DNA from 3 places in the Enterobacter sp. WI-ESBL-E8 genome. Region 3 is predicted to be linked to each of the others. Evidence: predicted binding sites of a transcription regulator. Region 3 holds the regulator's gene; each other region holds the start of a gene.

Region 1 (4,194 bases), 610 kb from region 3:
GGGCGTGGCGGTGACGGTCGTGCTCGGGTTCTCCGTGCCCATTAACAATCTGGTGTACAACTTTGTGCTGCGGGACGGCGCGCTGGTGGAAGGCGTTGATCTCAGCTTCCTGAACTTCATCACCTTTATCGGGGTAATTGCGGCGCTGGTCCAAATCCTTGAGATGATCCTGGATAGGTATTTCCCGTCGCTTTACAACGCGCTGGGGATCTTCCTGCCGCTTATCGCGGTGAACTGTGCCATCTTCGGCGGCGTCTCGTTTATGGTTCAGCGTGATTACAACTTCAGTGAATCCGTCGTCTACGGCTTCGGCTCCGGCATCGGCTGGATGCTGGCGATTGTCACCATGGCGGGGATCCGCGAAAAAATGAAATATGCCAACGTGCCTGCTGGGCTGCGTGGCTTAGGGATCACCTTTATCACCACCGGGTTGATGGCGCTGGGCTTTATGTCCTTCTCCGGCGTGCAGCTATAAGGGCTTACAGATGGAAATTATTCTTGGCGTGGTGATGTTCACGCTGATTGTACTGGTGCTGTCAGGGCTCATTTTGGCGGCGCGCGCGAAGCTGGTGAATTCCGGCGACGTGGTGATTGATATCAACGACGAGCCGCAGCATCAGATCCGCACGCCGGCGGGGGATAAACTCCTCAATACGCTCTCCGGTAACGGCATTTTTGTCTCCTCAGCCTGCGGCGGCGGCGGCTCCTGCGGGCAGTGCCGCGTGACGGTGAAAGAGGGCGGTGGCGATATTCTGCCAACCGAACTGGCGCATATCACAAAACGTGAGGCAAAAGAGGGCTGCCGTCTCGCCTGCCAGGTCGCGGTGCGGCAGAACATGAAGATTGAGCTGCCGGAAGAGATATTCGGCGTTAAAAAATGGGAGTGCGAGGTTATCTCTAATGATAACAAAGCCACCTTTATTAAAGAGCTGAAGCTGCGGGTGCCGGAAGGGGAAGATGTCCCGTTCCGCGCCGGGGGATACATTCAGATTGAGTGCCCGGAGCACACGGTGGCGTATGCGGACTTTGACGTTCCGCAGGAGTACCGCGCCGACTGGGACAAATTCAACCTTTTCCGCTTTGTGTCCGAGGTGAAAGAGCCGACGCTGCGCGCCTACTCGATGGCCAACTACCCGGAAGAGAAGGGCATTATCATGCTCAACGTGCGTATCGCCACGCCGCCACCGAACGTGCCGGACGCGCCGCCGGGCGTGATGTCGTCGTATATCTGGTCCCTTAAGCCAGGCGACAAAGTGACGATCTCCGGTCCGTTCGGCGAGTTCTTTGCCAAAGATACCGAGGCTGAAATGGTGTTTATCGGTGGCGGAGCCGGTATGGCCCCGATGCGCTCGCACATCTTTGACCAGCTTAAGCGGCTCGGCAGCCAGCGTAAGATCAGCTTCTGGTACGGGGCGCGCTCGCTGCGCGAGATGTTCTATGATGATGAATTCGAACAGCTGGCGCGCGAAAACCCGAACTTTACCTTCCACGTGGCGCTCTCCGATCCGCAGCCGGAAGATAGCTGGACGGGATACACGGGGTTCATTCACAACGTGCTGTACGAAAACTACCTCAAACAGCACCCGGCACCCGAGGACTGCGAGTTCTATATGTGTGGGCCGCCGATGATGAACGCCGCCGTGATTAAGATGCTGAAAGATCTTGGCGTGGAAGATGAGAACATCATGCTTGATGACTTTGGAGGCTGATGATGCTGACGTTTCTGGCAACCTTTGCGGTTTTTGTGCTTGTCATCTTCGGCATGTCGTTAGGCTGGATCGTTAAGCGGAAAAGCCTCCAGGGCAGCTGCGGCGGCATCTCTTCCATTGGGATGGAGAAGGTGTGCGACTGCCCGGAACCGTGCGATGCGCGGAAAAAAAGAATGGCCCGCGAACAGCAGCGCATTATTTGAGTTTTTGTAGGCCGGGTAAGGCAACGCCGCCACCCGGCGTTCTTCGATCCGCTTCTCAATTCTCATTTATTTACTGTATACTTATCCAGTAATGAGTGAGGGCTTACTATGCGCAAAATTATCCATGTTGATATGGACTGTTTTTTTGCCGCAGTGGAGATGCGTGACAACCCGGCGCTACGGGATATTCCCATCGCCATTGGCGGCAGCCGCGTGCAGCGGGGTGTCATCAGCACCGCAAACTACCCTGCGCGCATATTTGGCGTGCGTAGCGCCATGCCGACGGCGATGGCCTTAAAGCTTTGCCCTCATCTCACGCTCCTGCCAGGCCGGTTTGACGCCTATAAGGAAGCCTCGGTTCATATTCGCGAAATCTTCTCCCGCTATACCTCTTTGATTGAGCCGCTGTCGCTGGACGAAGCCTATCTGGATGTTACCGACAGCGTGCATTGTCACGGCTCCGCCACGCTAATGGCTCAGGAGATCCGCCAGACGATTTTCAACGAGCTGAATCTGACCGCATCGGCGGGTGTCGCGCCCGTTAAATTCCTCGCCAAAATTGCCTCCGATTTGAATAAGCCCAACGGCCAGTACGTCATTACGCCGGAAGAGGTGCCTGCATTTTTAAAAACGCTGCCGCTCGGCAAAATCCCCGGGGTGGGAAAAGTCTCCGCCGCAAAGCTGGAAAGCATGGGATTACGCACCTGCGAAGATGTGCAGCGAAGCGATCTCGCCATGCTGCTCAAGCGCTTTGGCAAGTTTGGCCGCGTGCTGTGGGAGCGCAGCCAGGGGATTGACGATCGCGATGTAAACAGCGAACGGTTACGGAAATCCGTTGGCGTTGAGCGAACCCTCAGTGAAGATATTCATGACTGGTCCGAATGCGAATTCATTATCACAGAACAGCTCTACCCGGAGCTGGAACGACGCTTAATTAAAGTAAAACCGGACCTGCTCATTGCCCGTCAGGGTATCAAGCTAAAATTCAACGACTTCCAGCAGACCACGCAGGAACACGTCTGGCCGCGTCTGAATAAAGACGATCTCATTGCGACGGCGAAAAAGGCATGGGAAGAGCGGCGGGCAGGGCGCGGCGTCAGGCTGGTGGGGTTGCACGTCACGCTGCTGGACCCGCAGCTGGAACGACAGCTGGTATTGGGATTGTAAAAAGACCGGTGGCACGACGTTGTACACCCTCTCCCTTTGGGAGAGGGCTTGGTGAGGGTATTACTTAGCAGGAATCGCTTTCAGCAGTTCAGTCAGCAGGGTCCAGTAATGGCCCACGCTTTCGATATGAACCTGCTCATCCGGCGAGTGTGGTCCGGTAATGGTTGGCCCGATAGAAACCATGTCCATGTCCGGATACGGCTTCTTGAACAGGCCACATTCCAGACCGGCGTGGATCACCTGGATGTTCGGGGTGCTGTTGAACAGACGCTGGTAAGTTTCGCGCACCAGTGCCATCACCGGAGAGCTTGCATCCGGCTGCCAGCCCGGGTAGCTGCCTTTAGCGGAGGTTTTTGCACCCGCTAGCGTGCCCAGAGATTCCAGCATGCTCACCACATACTCTTTACCGCTGTCGATAAGCGAGCGGATCAGGCAAATGATTTCCGCGCTGTCGTCGCTCATGGTTACTACGCCAACGTTCAGTGAAGTTTCCACCACGCCTTTCGCCACGTCAGAGTTGCGGATCACGCCGTTTGGCGTCGCGTTCAGCAGCTGAACGAAGGTGTCACGAGACTTTGCGGTCAGCGCGGCTTTATCCGTGGAGACGGATTCCAGTACCACGGTCAGGTTTTTCTCTTTTGCTGACAGTTCGTTTTTCAGGATATCCAGGTACACGCTGGAGAGTTTTTTCAGCTCGTCCGCTTTTGCCGCCGGCACCGCCACGGTGGCGAACGCTTCGCGCGGGATCGCGTTGCGCAGCGTACCGCCGTTGAAATCGACCAGACGCAGGTCCAGCTCTGCCGCATGGCCTGCCAGGAAGCGCGCCAGCAGTTTGTTGGCATTCCCCAGGCCCAGGTGAATATCACCGCCGGAGTGGCCGCCTTTCAGCCCTTTCAGCGTCAGCTTGAAGGTCTGGAAACCGGCAGGGATCGCTTCGCGCGACAGCGGCAGGGTAGAGATGAAATCAATCCCGCCCGCGCAGCCCATGTAGATTTCGCCTTCTTCTTCGGAGTCGGTGTTGATCAGAATATCCGCCTGCAGCCAGTTAGCCTGCAGACCGAATGCACCGTCCATACCCGCTTCTTCGGTCATTGTCAGCAGCACTTCCAGCGGAC
Region 2 (4,194 bases), 1.1 Mb from region 3:
GGAGGGCGCAGGCGGCTGGTTTACGCCGCTCTCGCAGGAGCAGACGTTTGCTGACTGGGTGCAACGCGAGCAGCTCCCGGTCATTCTGGTCGTAGGGGTGAAGCTCGGCTGTATCAACCATGCTATGTTGACCGCGCAGGCCGTTTCGCAGGCAGGACTGCGCCTGGCGGGCTGGATAGCCAACGACGTGGTTGCCCCCGGCAAGCGGCATCAGGAGTACCTGGCAACGCTCAAGCGGGTTCTTCCCGCCCCATTCCTCGGGGAGATCCCGTGGCTTGCGGAGGATGCCGAACGTGCCGAAACCGGGCGCTATCTTGACCTCAGCGCCTTGCTTCCAGCGACATCCAGTGGGCAATAAGCTCATCGTCCAGTTCGTTAACGTGGCCCTGGGCCACGTTACGCCCGCGATAAAGCATGCAAAAACGATCCGCCACCCGGCGAATAAACGACAGTTGCTGTTCAGCCAGCAGCACCGTCATCCCCAGCTCTCGGTTTAAGCGCACCAGCAGCTGTCCCAGCTTATGCGCGAAACCGTGGCCTGCGCCGTGCAGGGGCTCGTCCAGAATCAGCATCCGCGGACGGTTTACCAGCGCGTTGGCCAGGGCCAACTGGTACTGGTCGTCTGGCGAAAGGGCGTTGCCCCGAGTCTGACGCAGCGCGTAGAGTTCCGGGAACAGGTCATACACCTCACTTTTCGCTTCCGGGTCGGGCTTGCCCATCGCCCGCATGGCGATATGCAAATTCTCCTCAATCGTCAGCTGGGAGAAGATCCGCCTGTCCTGCGGGACATAGCCTATCCCCGGCCCTGAACGCTGTTCTGGCACCTGGCTTAGCAAATCACGCGGCGGCGCGCCCGCCTCATGCCAGATGATGGTGCCGCTTTCGACGGGCACTTTTCCGGCGATGCAATTCATGAGGGTGGTTTTCCCCATGCCCGGCAGGCCAACGACGCCTGTACACATCCCTTGCGGAAAATCTAAATCCACGTTCCATAGCGTATGTTGGCTTCCGTAAAACTGGTTCACTGCACGCAGACTCAACATCTTTCTCTCCTTAAAAATGTGTGTAGGTGAGGCACGTTCTGGATTGTGCAAAACCCCTGCCAGAAAGTGCAAAGTGACTAAAAAAGCGACTTTTTTAGGAATAAGTCACAGGAGAGCGGTGTAAAACCAGAGGGATTGCACATCGACGGTGCCGGCGGTGGTGAGTTGTGGTGCAGGGTCAGAAATGATGAAAATGTGAGCAATATCTCATCGGTTGGTTATGAATGACTCAACTGTTAATCATCAAAAAATAGCTATAAAAATTTTTTCCTGCCGGTTCGTGGGAAAATCCGGGAATTTGCCGAGCGCCTGTCTGCATGGGCTGGAAGCAGTTATCCACTATTCCTGTGGATAACCATGTGCATTAGAGTTAGAAAACACGCGATAAGCGAGAGGCGACGCGGCTTTCGCCCAAATTGGCGCGAAACGCGGCTTTAGAAAATATCGTTTATAATTTAACTGGTTAGATAAAAGCAATTCCCGTCATGAAAGTGTCACCCGTTGCCATAAAACTATCATTACCTGGCTTGACAAATGTTAAAAAAGAAAAAGTTCTGGGGATAACCTGTCCTGACTGGTGTTTTATGTTGTCACAGTCCAAATTTTGGCCGCTATCGCGCTAATCATTCAGGCGCTACTCTAAATATCGTGACATGCTACTGGTTTTTCATCCAGTGTTTTTTACTGGCATTCCTGGCCACAACGAGTAAAATTACTCACCTGCCGCTTATAACGTCATCAGGTTGTCGCCCATGAGTAAACCGTTCAAATTGAATTCTGCTTTCCGTCCTTCGGGGGATCAGCCCGAGGCCATCCGCCGTCTGGAAGAGGGGCTGGAAGATGGGCTGGCACACCAGACGCTGCTGGGGGTAACCGGCTCCGGCAAAACGTTTACCATCGCCAACGTGATCGCTGACCTGCAGCGCCCCACGATGGTGCTGGCGCCCAACAAAACCCTGGCCGCACAGCTTTACGGCGAGATGAAAGAGTTCTTCCCGGACAACGCGGTGGAGTATTTCGTCTCCTACTACGATTACTATCAGCCCGAAGCCTATGTCCCGAGCTCTGACACCTTCATTGAGAAAGATGCTTCGGTAAACGAGCACATTGAGCAGATGCGTCTTTCAGCCACGAAGGCGCTGCTCGAGCGTCGCGATGTGGTCGTCGTGGCGTCGGTTTCCGCTATCTACGGTCTGGGCGACCCGGATCTGTATCTGAAGATGATGTTGCACCTGACGCAGGGGATGATCATCGACCAGCGGGCGATTTTGCGCCGTCTGGCGGAGCTGCAGTACACCCGTAACGACCAGGCGTTCCAGCGCGGGACGTTCCGCGTACGCGGTGAAGTGATCGACATCTTCCCGGCGGAATCGGACGATATGGCGCTGCGCGTTGAGCTGTTTGACGAAGAGGTCGAACGCCTCTCGCTGTTCGACCCGCTGACGGGACATATTGAGTCGGTGATTCAGCGTTTCACCATCTACCCGAAAACGCACTACGTGACGCCGCGCGAGCGTATCGTGCAGGCGATGGAAGAGATTAAAGTGGAGCTGGCAGACCGCCGTAAGGTGCTGCTGGCCAACAACAAGCTGCTGGAAGAGCAGCGCCTGAGCCAGCGTACCCAGTTTGATCTGGAGATGATGAACGAGCTGGGCTACTGCTCCGGCATCGAAAACTACTCCCGTTTCCTCTCCGGCCGCGGGCCGGGCGAGCCACCGCCGACGCTGTTTGACTATCTTCCGGCAGACGGTTTGCTGGTGATCGATGAATCCCACGTCACTATCCCGCAGATTGGCGGGATGTATCGCGGTGACCGCGCGCGTAAAGAGACGCTGGTGGAGTACGGCTTCCGCCTGCCGTCGGCGCTGGATAACCGCCCGATGAAGTTTGAAGAATTCGAGGCGCTGGCCCCGCAGACCATCTACGTGTCGGCGACCCCGGGGAACTACGAGCTGGAGAAATCCGGCGAGGACGTGGTTGACCAGGTGGTGCGTCCGACCGGGCTGCTGGACCCGATTATCGAGGTGCGTCCCGTGGCGACGCAGGTGGACGATCTGCTCTCCGAGATCCGTGCCCGTTCCGCCATCAACGAGCGCGTGCTGGTAACCACGCTCACCAAGCGCATGGCGGAAGACCTGACCGAGTACCTCGAAGAGCACGGCGAGAAGGTGCGTTATCTGCACTCGGATATCGATACCGTGGAGCGAATGGAGATTATCCGCGACCTGCGTCTGGGCGAGTTTGACGTGCTGGTGGGGATCAACCTGCTGCGAGAAGGTCTGGATATGCCGGAAGTCTCGCTGGTGGCGATCCTGGATGCGGATAAAGAGGGCTTCCTGCGTTCTGAACGCTCTCTGATCCAGACCATTGGCCGCGCCGCGCGTAACGTCAACGGGAAAGCGATTCTGTACGGTGACAAAATCACCCCGTCGATGGCGAAAGCGATTGGCGAAACGGAGCGCCGTCGCGAGAAGCAGCAGCGCTACAACGAAGAGCACGGCATTACCCCGCAGGGGCTGAACAAGAAGGTGGTCGATATTCTGGCACTGGGTCAGAACATTGCCAAAACCAAAGCGAAAGGCCGCGGCAAGGCGCGTTCAGTGGTGGAAGAAGATACCGTCGTGCTGACGCCGAAAGCGCTGCAGCAGAAAATCCACGAGCTGGAAGGGCAGATGATGCAGCACGCGCAGAACCTGGAGTTCGAAGAGGCGGCGCAGATCCGCGACCAGCTCCATCAGCTGCGGGATCTGTTTATTGCAGCATCGTAGCTTCTTGCCCGGTGGCGCTGCGCTTATCGGGCCTACGGGTTAAGTGCCCCTTGTAGCCCCGGTAAGCGCAGCGCCACCGGGGGTTGTTAACCCAGCGCCTGAATCGCCTTCTCCAGCGCTTCGCGCAGCAGATGGCGGTCATGGCGATATTTAATATCGCTGGCCTCCAGCGGCTCCTGCACCACCAGACGATCCCCAATCCCGGACACGTCGACTTTAGGCCCCACCACCACGCCGTCGATAATTTTCTTCCCGACGTACTGCTCCATCAGGCTCAGCTTGTCCGCCAGCGACAGGCTTGCGGCTGCCGGGCTCAGTTCGCGCCCCAGGTTACCGATGTAGACCATCGGGGCAGGGGTGCGGCGCAGCGCCTGGGCCAGCTC
Region 3 (4,194 bases):
AGCCTGCAGCAGGGTGCAATCAGCGCCTACGATCTGCTCGACCTGCTCCGCGAAAGCGAGCCGCAGGCGAAACCGCCGACGGTCTACCGCGCGCTGGATTTCCTGCTGGAACAAGGATTCGTGCATAAAGTAGAGTCCACAAACAGCTATGTGCTGTGCCATCTGTTCGATCAGCCAACGCATACATCGGCGATGTTTATCTGTGATCGCTGTGGGGTTGTGAAAGAAGAAGGCGCGGAAGGCGTGGAAGACATTATGCATTCGCTGGCCGCTAAAATGGGCTTTGCCCTGCGTCATAACGTGATTGAAGCGCACGGGCTGTGTTCAGCGTGCGTTGAAGTGGAAGCCTGTCGTCATCAGGACGCGTGCCAGCATGACCACTCTATACTCGTGAAGAAAAAGCCGCGTTAGCGACAAAAGAAAAGGCGGCTTAGAGCCGCCTCGTGGGTTATTCAGCGTTACCAGCGGTAGTCGTTACGGGTTTCCCAGTCTTTGACTTCGTTTTCCGCCTGATCTTTCGCGTAGCCGTAACGTTCCTGAATTTTACCGACAAGCTGATCGCGTTTACCTTCAATGACGGTCATATCGTCATCAGTCAGCTTACCCCACTGTTCTTTCGCTTTACCTTTGAACTGCTTCCAGTTGCCGCCGATTTCGTCTTTATTCATCATCGTGTCCTCTTAGTTAAGCGTCGGGTCGTAACGTCCGTTACGTTCTTTTCTGCTGGACGTGATAATTATTGTAGTTAAGGATTCGGCTGTTGGTTTCATATTCGGAATCTTTAACCGTCACGATATATCGTGACGCGAGGGGAACCAGGTATTGTCCCGCCAGTGGCGCCGCCAGATAAAAGCCAGCGATAACCCCCGCAGCGAGAGGAAGACGGCAAGGGCCAGCCATAAACCGTGGTTGCCAAGCCACGGTAGCGTCAACAGCGTCAGGCCAAATCCGGCCGCCGCGACAGCCATGCTGTTACGCATTTCGGCTCCGCGCGTCGCACCGATAAACATGCCGTCCAGGAGATAACACCAGACGCCGACCACCGGTAAAATCACCTGCCAGATAAGGTAATGGCCCGCCAGCTCGCGCAGTGAAGAAAGAGAGGTGAGTAACGCCACAATCTGCTCGCCAAAACAGGCATAAACCAGACCAAACGCCAGCGCGACCAGTCCCGACTGACGGCAGGCTGCCCGCCAGACATCCTGTAGCTGCCCGCTTTCGCGCGCGCCATACGCCTGCCCAGAATGCGCTTCAACCGCATAGGCAAAGCCGTCCAGCGCGTAGGCGGTAAAGGTCAGAAGCGTCATCAATACCGCGTTGACCGCGACGATTTCGGGCCCCAGCCGGGCCCCGAAAACCGTCAGCGCGCCGAAACAGAGCTGAAGAAGCAGCGAGCGCAGCATGATGTCACGGTTGAGCGCCAGCAGCTTACGGATATTCCCGCGCCAGGCGGTTTTAAGCAGCGCAAGGGAGATCCCGCGCATCGCCAGAACGCGCCAGACCATCCACAAACCAATAATAAAGGTTCCGTATTCTGCAATCGCGGTCGCCAGTGCCGCACCCTGCACGTTCATATGCAGACCCATCACCAGCCAGATATCCAGCACGATGTTGAGAAGGTTACCCACTACCAGCAAAATCACCGGTGCACGGGCGTACTGTACGCCCAGGAGCCAGCCCAGCAGAACCAGGTTAGCCAGCGAGGCGGGCGCGCTGAGCCAGCGGATTTCAAGAAAACGTCGCGCCTGCTCCAGTACCGCTTCGCTGCCGCCAACGATATGAAGCGCAAGGTCAATCAGGGGAGCGCGCAGTAAAACGATTAACGCCCCCGCGCCAAGCGCAAGTATCAGCGGCTGCACCAGCGCGCGAGCCAGACGCAGCGGATCTTTTGCGCCATAAGCCTGTGCGGTCAGTCCGGTGGTGCTCATGCGCAAAAAGAGCAGCAGCATAAACAGGAAGCTGGTTGCCGTCGCGCCAATCGCCACGCCGCCAAGATAAACAGGCGAATCAAGATGACCAATAACGGCAGTATCGACCAGACCCAGCAAGGGCACGGTGATATTGGAGAAAATCATTGGCAGAGCAAGACGCCACAATGCCTTATCGGATGCCGTCAGCAGTGACATGAAAAATACCGGGAGCAGAAAATGAATCAGGCTACAGCGGAGCCGTAGCCTGTCAGGAAGAGATTAAAGCCATTCACCGTTGCGAATAACCCCAACCGCCAGTCCTTCGATAGAGAAGTTATGTTCACGGAGATCCACCACAATCGGGGAGAACTCGTTGTTTTCAGGCAACAGCTGGACGGTGTTACCCTGCTTTTTAAGGCGCTTGACGGTGACTTCGTCATCGATGCGTGCGACCACGACCTGGCCGTTGCGCACATCCTGCGTTTTGTGAACCGCAAGCAGATCGCCGTCAAGAATACCGATGTCTTTCATCGACATACCGCTTACACGCAGCAGGAAATCAGCGCTCGGTTTGAACATGGCTGGATCGACCTGATAGTGGCCTTCAATATGCTGCTGTGCCAGTAAAGGCTCACCCGCAGCAACGCGCCCCACCAGCGGAATGCCCGTCTCTTCTTCCACCAGCAGGCGGATACCACGTGACGCGCCCGAAACAATCTCAATCACGCCCTTACGTGCCAGCGCTTTCAGGTGTTCTTCGGCAGCATTCGGAGAACGGAAGCCCAGACGCTGCGCGATTTCCGCACGCGTGGGTGGCATACCCGTCTGGCCGATATGATCCCGGATGAGATCAAACACCTCTTGCTGCCTGGTCGTTAACGCTTTCATTCCGCCCCCTGGGTGTATATACAGTTATGCTGTGAGTATATACAGTCAAAGGCGATTTTGGAACCAAAAACTGCACAAAAAACCAGGGACTTAATTATTCCTCGAGGCTCATCGGAAATGTGACCAAAGCAGCGTGACCCAGGTGATAACGGCAGTGATAATCGCCAGCAGCACGGCAGCAGAGCCCATGTCTTTTGCCCGGCCAGAGAGTTCGTGGAAATCAGAGCCGATACGGTCAACAACAGCCTCAATAGCGCTATTAAGAATTTCCACTATCATCACCAGAAGCACGGAGCCGATCAGAAGAACACGTGTTATTGCATCAACATCAAGGAAACAGGCGATAATCACCGTGATGATAGCGGCGACGCCCTCCTGGCGAAAAGCGGCTTCATTGATCCATGCGGCGCGGAAACCTTTCCAGGAATAGCCGGCGGCTTTGATGATTCGGGTTAACCCAGTGGTATTATTGGCCATTAAAAGAACCTTTTATTGGAAATAGCGTCAGTAACTATAGCTGTAGCGCGTTTCGCTACAGCCTGAAGTATGACGGGTAACAACAGAAATTTTGCGCGCTTTCTGTTATCCTTGCGGCGCAATTGCATTATTAACCAGAGGCTTTACATCGTTTATGTCCGGCTGGCCACGAATTTACTACAAATTACTTAATTTACCATTAAGCATCCTGGTAAAAAGCAAGTCTATCCCAGCAGAACCCGCGCTGGAATTGGGGCTCGATACGTCGCGTCCTATTATGTACGTTTTGCCTTATAACTCGAAGGCAGACTTACTGACGCTTCGCGCCCAGTGTCTGGCGCATGACCTACCTGATCCGCTTGAACCACTGGAAGTTGACGGCACCCTACTACCGCGCTACGTGTTCATTCACGGCGGACCTCGCGTGTTTACCTATTACACGCCAAAAGAAGAGTCCATCAAGCTGTTCCACGACTATCTCGACCTGCACCGCAGCAATCCTGATCTGGATGTGCAGATGGTGCCGGTATCGGTGATGTTTGGTCGCCGTCCAGGCCGTGAAAAAGGTGAAGAGAATCCACCGCTGCGCATGCTTAACGGCATCCAGAAGTTCTTCGCGGTCTCCTGGCTGGGACGCGACAGCTTTGTGCGCTTCTCGCCTTCCGTTTCGCTGCGCCGCATGGCGGACGAGCACGGCACCGACAAGATCATCGCGCAAAAACTGGCGCGCGTGGCGCGTATGCACTTCGCCCGTCAGCGCCTGGCGGCCGTAGGGCCTCGCCTCCCGGCGCGTCAGGACCTGTTCAACAAGCTGCTGGCCTCCAAAGCGATTGCCCGCGCCGTTGAAGACGAAGCGCGCAGCAAGAAAATTTCGCATGAGAAAGCTCAGCAGAACGCCATTGCGCTAATGGAAGAGATT

Evidence for each region. The regulator LexA, encoded in region 3, represses DNA repair genes until DNA is damaged. The targets are predictions, from matches to a motif close to TNCTGTATGTACATACAGNA.
Region 1: a site for LexA is predicted at 1,984-2,003, ahead of dinB (DNA polymerase IV). Genes of this name have one in related genera too.
Region 2: a site for LexA is predicted at 1,622-1,641, ahead of uvrB (excinuclease ABC subunit UvrB). Genes of this name have one in related genera too.

Annotation. Positions count from the first base shown of each region.
Region 1 is NZ_JBRWXJ010000001.1:993,901-998,094, forward strand. It holds gene nqrE (NADH:ubiquinone reductase (Na(+)-transporting) subunit E) at 1-475, shown strand, start outside; gene nqrF (NADH:ubiquinone reductase (Na(+)-transporting) subunit F) at 486-1,709, shown strand; gene nqrM ((Na+)-NQR maturation NqrM) at 1,709-1,912, shown strand; gene dinB (DNA polymerase IV) at 2,021-3,079, shown strand; gene pepD (cytosol nonspecific dipeptidase) at 3,140-4,194, opposite strand, start outside.
Region 2 is NZ_JBRWXJ010000001.1:1,451,681-1,455,874, forward strand. It holds gene bioD (dethiobiotin synthase) at 1-358, shown strand, start outside; gene ACWHWP_RS06920 (ABC transporter ATP-binding protein) at 321-1,043, opposite strand; gene uvrB (excinuclease ABC subunit UvrB) at 1,796-3,811, shown strand; gene yvcK (uridine diphosphate-N-acetylglucosamine-binding protein YvcK) at 3,898-4,194, opposite strand, start outside.
Region 3 is NZ_JBRWXJ010000001.1:379,683-383,876, reverse strand. It holds gene zur (zinc uptake transcriptional repressor Zur) at 1-411, shown strand, start outside; gene ACWHWP_RS01820 (CsbD family protein) at 459-668, opposite strand; gene dinF (MATE family efflux transporter DinF) at 789-2,126, opposite strand; gene lexA (transcriptional repressor LexA) at 2,190-2,798, opposite strand; gene ACWHWP_RS01805 (diacylglycerol kinase) at 2,907-3,275, opposite strand; gene plsB (glycerol-3-phosphate 1-O-acyltransferase PlsB) at 3,430-4,194, shown strand, end outside.